DNA from 3 places in the Kitasatospora arboriphila genome. Region 2 is predicted to be linked to each of the others. Evidence: riboswitches for the same ligand, from Rfam matches in the RefSeq annotation. Region 2 holds a riboswitch; each other region holds the start of a gene.
The links. Region 2 has a riboswitch for S-adenosylmethionine ahead of ABD353_RS29340 (aminotransferase class V-fold PLP-dependent enzyme). Riboswitches for the same ligand answer to the same signal wherever they lie in the genome.

Region 1 (3,250 bases), on a different contig from region 2:
CCCGGCGACGGGGAACCGGATCCGGCCACGCCACGGCACCCGCATGGCCGCGGCCCGGAGCCTCGGGACCGCCCTCACAGCCTCCGGCTGCGCAGCACCCCGGTCAGCATCGGCAGGGTGAACTCACCGCGGGCGGTCTCCGGTTCACCCGCGAGGAAGGCCCGGATCCGGCCCAGCGCGGCCTCCCGTTCCCGCTCCGGCATGACCAGCATCCCCGCGCGGGTCGCGAGCGAGGCGACCAGGGTGTCGGCCGTGCGGCGCTGCCCGTGCGGGAACGCGGTCTGCTCGGGCGACCCGAACCGGGCGGGTCCGCCGGCCTTCGGAAGGTGCATGGCGGCCGTTTCGGCACGCCAGGCGGCGGGCGTGTCACGGGGGCCGACGGCCGCGCTCCCGGCGGTCCGCGCCAGTCCGGCGACCCAGTCGACCCGGTCGTCCAGCAGGTTCCACAGGCCGGCCAGCACGCCGTCGGGTGCCAGGACCCTGGCGATCTCGGGGCCCGCGACGGCCATGTCGAACCAGTGCATGGCGTTGCCGGCCAGCACGGCGTCGACGGAGGCGTCCGGCAGCGGGATCGCCTCGGCGTTGCCCCGCAGGGCGCGGACGTCCGGCAGCGAGCGGCGCAGCTCGGCCAGCATCGCCGGGTCGGGCTCGACCGCGACGACCTCCGCGCCCGGCGCGAGCAGTCCCGCGGTCAGCTTGCCGGTGCCGGCGCCGAGGTCGAGCACCCGCGGGCCGGGCGCGGGTTCGAGCGCCCAGCGCACGGCGGCCTGCGCGTAGTCGGGGCGGTGTTCGGCGTAGGCGGTCGCCGCGACGCCGAACGACGAGGCGTGGAGTGAGCGTTCGTCCTGATTCACACGCCCACGCTAGCTGACGGACGGTCAGCCGACCCGATGGTGCGCGAACCGGATGCCCGAACCGGATGCCCGAACCGGCGGCCGGCCCACGGGTGTTCCGCGGGCACGGCTCGGCGGCCTGCTGCGCCGGTTCGACCGGTTCGACCGGCCCGGCGGGCCGGCGGGCTGGCGGGCTGGCGGGCCGGTCAGGGCTGGCGCAGGGCTTCGCCGAGCCGGCCGGCGGCCTCGACGACGGCCTGGGAGAGCCGGGCGCCGGGGTGGCGGGTGAGCCGCTCGATCGGCCCGGAGACGGAGACGGCGGCGACGACCCGGCCGGCCGGACCGCGCACGGGTGCGGAGACGGAGGCGACCCCGGCCTCGCGTTCGCCGATGGACTGGGCCCAGCCGCGGCGCCGTACGCCGCTGAGGGCGGTGGCGGTGAAGCGGGCGCCCTGCAGGCCGCGGTGGAGGCGTTCGGGCTCCTCCCAGGCGAGCAGGATCTGCGCCGCGGAGCCGACCTTCATCGGGAGGGCGATGCCCACCGGCACGGTGTCCCGCAGGCCGGAGAGGCGTTCGGCGGCGGCCACGCAGATCCGGACCTCGCCCTGCCGGCGGTAGAGCTGGGCGCTCTCGCCGGTGAGGTCGCGCAGGTGGGCCAGGACCGGGCCGGCCGCGGACAGCAGGCGGTCCTCGCCGACGGCCGCCGACAGCTCGGTGAGCCGGGGGCCGAGGGCGAACCGCCCTTGCAGGTCGCGGGCGACCAGGCGGTGCTGTTCCAGTGCGACGGCGAGCCGGTGGGCGGTGGGCCGTGCCAGGCCGGTGGCGGCCACGAGTCCGGCCAGGGTGGTGGGACCGGCCTCCAGGGTGCCGAGGATCGAGGTGACCTTGTCGAGCACGCCGACGCCGCTGGTGTTCTCCATGATGGGTACTCCGTCTCAGATCCCGTGAGCGGCGGGGGCCCCGCCCACGGACGCTCCGCGCGGGAGCGGGGGTGGTCAGCGAGGACAGGCCGGAGAAGTCGGCCGAGTGGCTGCGCCGGGCACGGGACGGGTACGCGGAGAGACCGGGGCGGGAAGCGCCCGGGCGAAGGACAGCACAGAGAGCACCGTGTCTCCTCATCTTTCCCGCGCCACAGTGGCGGCAGGCCGGAGTTGGCACTGATCCCGGGCGGCGCGGCGCGTACTTCGGACGCCGGTTCGACCGGGGAGTTGCCGGGGCTTCGTAGGGCCGGTCCCTCCACCCCTCTGGATGATTCGCGAGGAACCATACAAGATTCCGCGGGCGGCCCGCCAAACCTCCCCCGTCCGCGCCCAGGTCCGTCGGCATCGGCACGGAGCGAATGCCCTTGCTGCAAATTGCAGAAACCCCGTGCGCCCTGACTTGACGTGTCCTCAGGACGGCGGGATCGTCGGTCGCGCGACGCACCCCACCGCCCCCGCGGGCCGGGATCGCCCGTCCCACCGGTCGGCGACCCCCCGCGCACCCCCACCACCCTTCACCCGGGACGGCCGCGACGTGCCCCCACACGCCGTCGCGCCGACGTCCCGGGCCGCCCGGGAGGCAGTCCCCCATGGCTCACACCTTTCCGCGCGCAAGATCGGCCAGGACGGCGTCGTTCGCGGTGCTCCTCCTGCTCGCCACCGCCCTCGTGTCGCTCACGGCGTCCACGGCCGACGCCGCGCCGGCCGCCGTCAGCCTGCCCGGAACCTTCGACAGCGAGATCGGCTGCTCCGGCGACTGGCAGCCCGACTGCCCACGGGCGCAGCTCGCGCAGCGCTCCGACGGACGGTGGGCGGCCGCCTTCGCCCTGCCCGCCGGCAGCTACGAGTACAAGGTCGCGATCGACAACGGCTGGACGGAGAACTACGGCGCGGGCGGCGCGGCGGGCGGCGCCAACCTGTCCGTGACCGTGCCCGCGGGCGGCGCCTCGGTCGCGTTCGTCTACGACCCGGCCACGCACCTGGTCGACAGCTCCGTCCGGCCGGTCGTCACCGCCGTCGGCGACTACCAGTCCGAACTCGGCTGCGGCGCCGACTGGGCACCGACCTGCGCGGCCACCACCCTGCAGGACCCGGACGGCGACGGCGTCTACAGTTACACCACGACCGCGATCCCCGCCGGGGCGTGGAACACCAAGGTCACCGTCGGACAGTCCTGGACGGAGAACTACGGTGCCGGCGGGGCGGCGGGCGGCGCGAACATCGGCTTCACCGTCCCCGCGGACGGGGCGGCCACCACGTTCTCCTACTCCGCCGCCACGCACCTGACGACGGTGCGGAGCACCGAGGCCACCGACACCCCCGCCACGCTCGGCGCGATCTACTCCCCCACCGGCACCACCTTCCGGCTCTGGTCGCCCGACAGTTCCGACGTCAGCGTCAGCGTCGGCGGCACCAGCCACCCGATGACCCCGGTGA
Region 2 (3,250 bases):
CGCACTACCGATGAGAGCTGGAGTCGGCCATGGTGAACGTGAACCCTGCGAACGGCGGCAAGGACCCCGTGCAGGTGGTCCGCACCTGGCCCGACGTCCTGACGGCACTGTTGCGCGGCGAGGACCTCGCGGAGGCGGACACCGCCTGGGCGATGGACCAGATCATGAGCGGCGAGGCCTCGCCCGTGCAGGTCGCCGGCTTCATGGTCGCGCTGCGCGCCAAGGGCGAGACGGTCGAGGAGATCGCCGGCCTGGTCGACGCGATGTACGCGCACGCCGAGCCGCTGCACATCCCCGGCCCGGCCGTGGACATCGTCGGCACCGGCGGCGACCGCGCGAAGACCGTCAACATCTCCACCATGTCGGCGATCGTCGCGGCCGCGGCCGGCGCCAAGGTCGTCAAGCACGGCAACCGGGCCTCCTCCTCCGCGTCCGGCTCCTCCGACGTGCTGCAGAAGCTCGGCATCAGCCTCGACCTCGGCGCCCGGCGGGTCGCCGAGGTGGCCGAGGAGGTCGGCCTGACCTTCTGCTTCGCGGCGAAGTTCCACCCCGCGATGCGGCACGCGGCGACCGCGCGGGCCGGGCTCGGCGTGCCCACCGCCTTCAACATCCTCGGCCCGCTGACCAACCCGGCCCGGGTCACCTCGCACGCCGTCGGCTGCTTCGACACCCGGCTCGCCGGACTGATCGCCGGCGTCTTCGCCCGGCGCGGCGCCACCGCACTGGTCTTCCGCGGCGACGACGGCCTGGACGAACTGACCGTCTGCACCACCTCGCACGTGTGGATCGTCAAGGACGGCACCGTCACCGAGGCGGACTTCGACCCGCGGGACGTCGGGATCGAACTGGCCGGGATCGAAGCCCTCCGCGGGGCCGACGCCGAGCACAACGCGGCCGTCGCACGGCGGCTGTTCGCCGGTGAGCGCGGCCCGGTGCGGGACGCCGTCCTGCTCAACACGGCCGCCGCGCTGGCGGTGCTCGACCTCACCGACGCGCCGCTCGCCGAGCAGCTCGCCGCCGGGATCGAGCGGGCGGCCGCGGCCATCGACTCGGGCGCGGCGGAGGCGACGCTCAAGCGCTGGGCCGAGGCGACGAACAAGTAGCGAGCCGCCGGCGAGCCGCACGGGGCGCGCGGGGGCATCCGGCCGAGGCCGGTCCCCCGCACGCCCCGCCGTGCTTGACCCGTCGCACAGCGGTCACCTAGAGTCCTGCGCAGGTCATGAGTGGCAGCGTCAAGCCCCAGCTTGCTGTCCGGCAACCCTCCGTCCGTGGCGGGGTGCCCTGGGTGAGGACCGGGCCGTGCGGCGAACCGTCCGCGTGGCAAGCGCGGACTTCCGGCGATGGCTCCCCGGGGTCCCCACCCCGTGAAGGAGTGCATCCTCATGTCGCTTTCCACCGACCTCTGCGCCCCGCTCGCCGTCCTCGGCCACGACGTCCAGGTGCCGCTCGCCACCGGTGAGAAGGTCGGCTACGCCGCACTCGACTACGCCGCCAGCGCCCCCGCCCTGCAGCGGGTCTGGGACGACGTCGCCGCCTACGCCCCCTACTACGGCAGCGTCCACCGCGGCGCCGGCTACCTCTCGCAGCTCTCCACCGACCTGTTCGAGCAGAGCCGCCGCACCGTCGCCGACTTCCTCGACCTGCGCGAGGGCGACCAGGTGGTGTTCACCCGCGCCACCACCGACTCGCTCAACCTGCTCGCCGGGGCCCTCCCCGCCGGCACCCGGGTGTTCGCCTTCGAGACCGAGCACCATGCCTCCCTGCTGCCCTGGCGCCATGCCGGTCTGACGGTCGAGTACCTGCGCGCCCCGCGCTCGCACGCCGAGGCCGTCGCCGCCCTGGACGCCGCCCTCGCCGCCGGTTCCCCGGACGGCCCGCGCCTGCTGTGCGTCACCGGCGCCTCCAACGTCACCGGCGAACTGTGGCCGATCGCCGAACTCACCGAGACCGCCCACCGGCACGGCGCCCGGGTGGTGCTGGACGCCGCCCAGCTCGCCCCGCACCACCGCCTGTCGGTCCGTGAACTCGACGTCGACTGGGTCGCGTTCTCCGGCCACAAGCTCTACGCGCCGTTCGGCGCCGGGGTGCTCGCCGGCCGCAGCGACTGGCTCGACGCCGCCGAGCCCTACCTGGCGGGCGGCGGCGCCAGCCGCACCGTCGCCCGGGAGGCCGACGGCTCGGTGGCCGTCGAGTGGCACACCGGCCCGGCCCGCCACGAGGCCGGCTCGCCCAACGTGATCGGCGCCTACGCCATCGCCTCCGCCTGCCGGGCGCTCACCGAGGCCGGGTTCGACGCCCTGGAGGCCCGCGAGCAGGCGCTCGTCGAGCGGCTCACCGCCGGGCTGGCCGGGATCCCCGAGGTCAAGGTGCTCAACCTGTTCGGCGAGCGGTCCGCCCGGGTGGGCGTGCTCTCCTTCGTCGTCCGCGGCTGGAACAGTTCGCACTTCTCGGCGGCGCTCTCCGCCGAGTACGGCATCGGCGTCCGCGACGGCCTGTTCTGCGCGCACCCGCTGGTGCGGACGCTGCTCGGCGGGGAGGAGGCGGCGCCGTCCGCGTGCGGCGCGCCGGAGCCGTCGCTGCCGGGGGAGCGGAGCCTCAACGCGATCCGGGTCAGCTTCGGCGCGGGCACCCCGGAGGAGCACGTGGACCGCTTCCTGGCCGCCGTCCGCGAGCTGGTCACCGACGGCGCCCGCTGGTCCTACCGCAACGAGGGCGGCCGCTGCGTCGCGGACACCGACCGGGCCGCCTGAGACGTTCGGGGTACGCACTCAGGGGCGCGGGGAACCGCGCACGCGCCCCTGGGGGTGCTGCCCCTCCTACCTACTCGTCGAGGCCGAGGGCGAAGGCGGCTTCCAGGTCGTGCTGGGAGTAGGTGCGGAAGGCGATCTGGGTCTCGGTGTGCTCGACGCCCGGGACCTTGTTGACCTGACCGGGGATCACCTCGGCGAGGTCCTCGTGCTGCCGGACGCGGACCATCGCCACCAGGTCGTAGCTGCCGGTCACCGAGTAGACCTCGCTGACGCCCTCGATCGCGGCGATCGCCTCGGCGATCTCGGGGATCCGGTCGACGCTGGTCTTGATGAGGACGATCGCGGTGATCACTCTTCGGCTCCTGTGTGTGGGGTTCCGCCCAGCGTATCCGCCGTCAGGCGGCGCGTCTGCCCTGTCCGGGGCCGCACCGGGCGCGCGAGCAGCCACCCCGCGCTGAAGCCGATCACGTGCACCAGGTAGGCCACGCCCGGCACCGCGG
Region 3 (3,250 bases), on a different contig from region 2:
TGCCGGCGTCGTCCAGGATGCGCGCGGAGATGCCGGTGTGGTTCTGCTCCAGGTCCGCGACGACGGCGGCCAGGGTGTCGCCCTCGGCGGTGACCTCGGCCGCACCGCCGGTGTAGGTGCGCAGGATGGTCGGGATGCGGACGGTGGCGCTCATGGGTGCTCCTTGGCGGAAGGGGTGGGCTGCTCAGGCGAGGCCGGCGGCGCGGAAGGACTCCAGCGTCGGACGGATGGTGGCGGTCAGTCCGGCGTCGGCGACCGCGTCGAGGGTCTTCAGGCCGTCACCGGTGTTGATGGCGACGGTCTCCTTCGACGGGTCCAACTGCCCGGTCTCGACCAGCTTCTTGAGGACGCCGACGGTCACGCCGCCCGCGGTCTCCGCGAAGATGCCCTCGGTGCGCGCCAGCAGCTTGATGGCGGCCACCACCTCGGCGTCGGTGACGTCCTCGACCGCGCCGCCGGTGCGGCGGGCGATGTCGAGCACGTACGGGCCGTCGGCCGGGTTGCCGATCGCCAGCGACTTGGCGATGGTGTTCGGCTTCACCGGCCGGATCACGTCGTGGCCGGCCTTGAAGGCGGCGGACACCGGGGAGCAGCCCTCGGCCTGGGCGCCGAAGACCTTGTACGGCCGGTCCTCGACCAGGCCGAGCTTGATCAGCTCCTGCAGGCCCTTGTCGATCTTGGTGAGCTGGGAGCCCGAGGCGATCGGGATCACGATCTGCTCCGGCAGCCGCCAGCCGAGCTGCTCGCAGATCTCGTAGGCCAGCGTCTTGGAGCCCTCGCCGTAGTACGGGCGGAGGTTGACGTTGACGAAGCCCCAGCCCTCGCCGGCCGGGTCGCCGATCAGCTCGGAGCAGAAGCGGTTCACGTCGTCGTAGTTGCCGTCGATGCCGACCAGGGCGCCACCGTACACACCGGCCATGACGATCTTGCCCTGCTCCAGGTCGTGCGGGATGAACACGCAGGACTTGAACCCGGCCCGGGCGGCGGCGGCACCGACCGCGCCGGCCAGGTTGCCGGTGGAGGAGCAGGAGAGCGTGGTGAAGTCGAAGGCGCGGGCGGCCTCGATCGCACAGGCCACCACGCGGTCCTTGAAGGAGTGCGTGGGGTTGCCGGAGTCGTCCTTGACGTGCAGCTGGGCGGTGAAGCCGAGCTCGCGGCCCAGGTTGTCCGCCTTGACCAGCGGGGTCCAGCCGGGGTTGAGGTTGGGCTTGCCGGCCACGTCGGCGGGCACCGGCAGCAGCGGGGCGTAGCGCCAGATGCTGGCCGGGCCGGCCTCGATGCGCTTGCGGAGCTCCGCGGCGTCGTAGCCGCCGAAGTCGTAGGCGATCTCCAGCGGGCCGAAGCACTCCAGGCACGCGAAGCTCGGGCCGAGCGGGAAGCGGGTGCCGCACTCGCGACAGGAAAGCGCTGCGGCCGGACCGAGGTCGACGGTGGCAGCGGATGCAGGGGTAGCGGTAGCCATGGTGGCGGAGGCCTCTCTCCTCATCTTCCCCGCGGCGCGGTTGCGCCACAGGCCGGAATTGGCACCTGTCCCGCGGGAGGCCTGCGACCGCCGCTGCGAGAAGGTTGCCGGGACGTCGACGGGCCGTTCCCTCAGTCCCTCTGGATGAGCTCTGTGAAGTTGTGTGTTGTTCGCTGCGGTGACCCCGGCGTGCGAAGGCTCGACCGCAGTACGAAGACTGTATCCGAAGGCCCCGGCGCCGAAAGGCGGCGTCCGATCCGCGAGATGGAAGTTACGAGGAGCGAGACCGTGACCGAGCAGCCCCGTCCCGACGTCCTCCCCGAGGTCGCGTCCTGGCTGCGTCGCCGCTCCTGGGCGGCGGCGGACTACCCGGTGGAGCGGCTGCTCGCCGCCAAGCGGGCGGCGGGGAGCGCCGGAACGGTCAGCGTGGTGCTGCCCGCCCTCGACGAGGAACCCACCGTCGGGGAGATCGTCGCCACCGTCCGCCGCGAGTTGATGGAACGTCACCCGCTGGTCGACGAGCTGGTGGTGGTCGACTCCGGCTCGGTCGACCGGACGGCGGAGACCGCCCGGACGGCGGGCGCCCGGGTGGTCCACCGCGACGACATCCTGCCCCGGCTGCCGGCTGCCCCCGGCAAGGGCGAGGTGCTCTGGCGGTCGCTGCTGGCGACGTCCGGCGCGATCGTCTGCTTCGTCGACGCCGACCTGCGCGAGTTCGACCCGGCCTTCGTCACCGGGATCGTCGGCCCGCTGCTCACCGACCCCTCGCTGCAGCTGGTCAAGGCGATGTACGACCGGCCGCTGGAGACCGAGGGCGCGGTGGTGCCGGCCGGCGGCGGACGGGTCACCGAGCTCGTCGCCCGGCCGCTGATCAACCTGCACTGGCCACAGCTGTCCGGCTTCGTCCAGCCGCTCGGCGGCGAGTACGCGGCCCGCCGCACCCTGCTGGAACGACTGCCCTTCCCGACCGGGTACGGGGTGGAGCTCGGCCTGCTGGTGGACGCCCTGGAGGAGGTCGGGCTGGACGCGCTGGCCCAGGTCGACGTGGGTGTCCGGCACCACCGCCACCAGGACGGCCAGGCGCTCGGTCGGATGGCCGCCACGATCTACCGGACGGCCCTGGAACGGCTCGACCGCACCCACCGGCTGAAGGCTGGCGAGGACCTCGTGCACCCGCTGATCACCCAGTTCAGCCGCGACCCGGGCACCCGGGGCTTCACCGCCCACACCCACGAGGTGACCGCGCTGGAGCGCCCGCCGATGCGCACGGTGCCGGAGTACACCGCGCGCTGAGCGGGGCCCGCGGGGCCGCCGGATGGTTTGCCGGACCGGTCGCGCGGCAAGCTAGGGGATATGGCCGATCTCGCGTTCGAACGTACGCAGCAGTCCGGCGCCGCCCCCGTCCTGGTGGCCTCGAACCGCGGCCCGGTGTCCTTCAGCAGCGGGGACGACGGTGCGCTCACCCTGAAGAGAGGCGGCGGCGGCCTGGTGTCCGGGCTCTCCGCGATCGACGACCCCTCGGCGGTCTGGGTCTGCGCCGCCCTCGGCGACGCCGACCGGACGGCCGCCCGGCAGGCGCCGGACGGCCGGCTCGACCTCGCCGGCCACGACGTCGGCGGACAGGCCGTCCGGATGCTGGACATCGAGCCCGGCACCTTCGCCCGCGCCTACAACGGCATCGCCAACTCCACCCTGTGGTTCGTCCACCACCTGCTGTACGACACCCCGGTCTCGCCGGTCTTCGACGACCGGTTCCGCCGCGAGTGGGAGTCCTACACCGCGTACAAC

Region 1: another riboswitch for S-adenosylmethionine. It lies ahead of ABD353_RS12390 (IclR family transcriptional regulator); the one in region 2 lies ahead of ABD353_RS29340 (aminotransferase class V-fold PLP-dependent enzyme).
Region 3: another riboswitch for S-adenosylmethionine. It lies ahead of thrC (threonine synthase); the one in region 2 lies ahead of ABD353_RS29340 (aminotransferase class V-fold PLP-dependent enzyme).

The regions. Positions count from the first base shown of each region.
Region 1 is NZ_BAAALD010000018.1:40,230-43,479, forward strand. It holds gene ABD353_RS12385 (class I SAM-dependent methyltransferase) at 75-854, opposite strand; gene ABD353_RS12390 (IclR family transcriptional regulator) at 1,040-1,753, opposite strand; SAM riboswitch class I at 1,946-2,088, opposite strand; gene ABD353_RS12395 (pullulanase X25 domain-containing protein) at 2,404-3,250, shown strand, end outside.
Region 2 is NZ_BAAALD010000075.1:25,932-29,181, forward strand. It holds gene trpD (anthranilate phosphoribosyltransferase) at 30-1,103, shown strand; SAM riboswitch class IV at 1,216-1,333, shown strand; gene ABD353_RS29340 (aminotransferase class V-fold PLP-dependent enzyme) at 1,383-2,750, shown strand; gene ABD353_RS29345 (Lrp/AsnC ligand binding domain-containing protein) at 2,821-3,102, opposite strand; gene ABD353_RS29350 (rhomboid family intramembrane serine protease) at 3,099-3,250, opposite strand, start outside.
Region 3 is NZ_BAAALD010000008.1:84,587-87,836, forward strand. It holds gene ABD353_RS06715 (MoaD/ThiS family protein) at 1-154, opposite strand, end outside; gene thrC (threonine synthase) at 185-1,462, opposite strand; SAM riboswitch class I at 1,480-1,613, opposite strand; gene ABD353_RS06725 (glucosyl-3-phosphoglycerate synthase) at 1,751-2,755, shown strand; gene ABD353_RS06730 (alpha,alpha-trehalose-phosphate synthase (UDP-forming)) at 2,816-3,250, shown strand, end outside.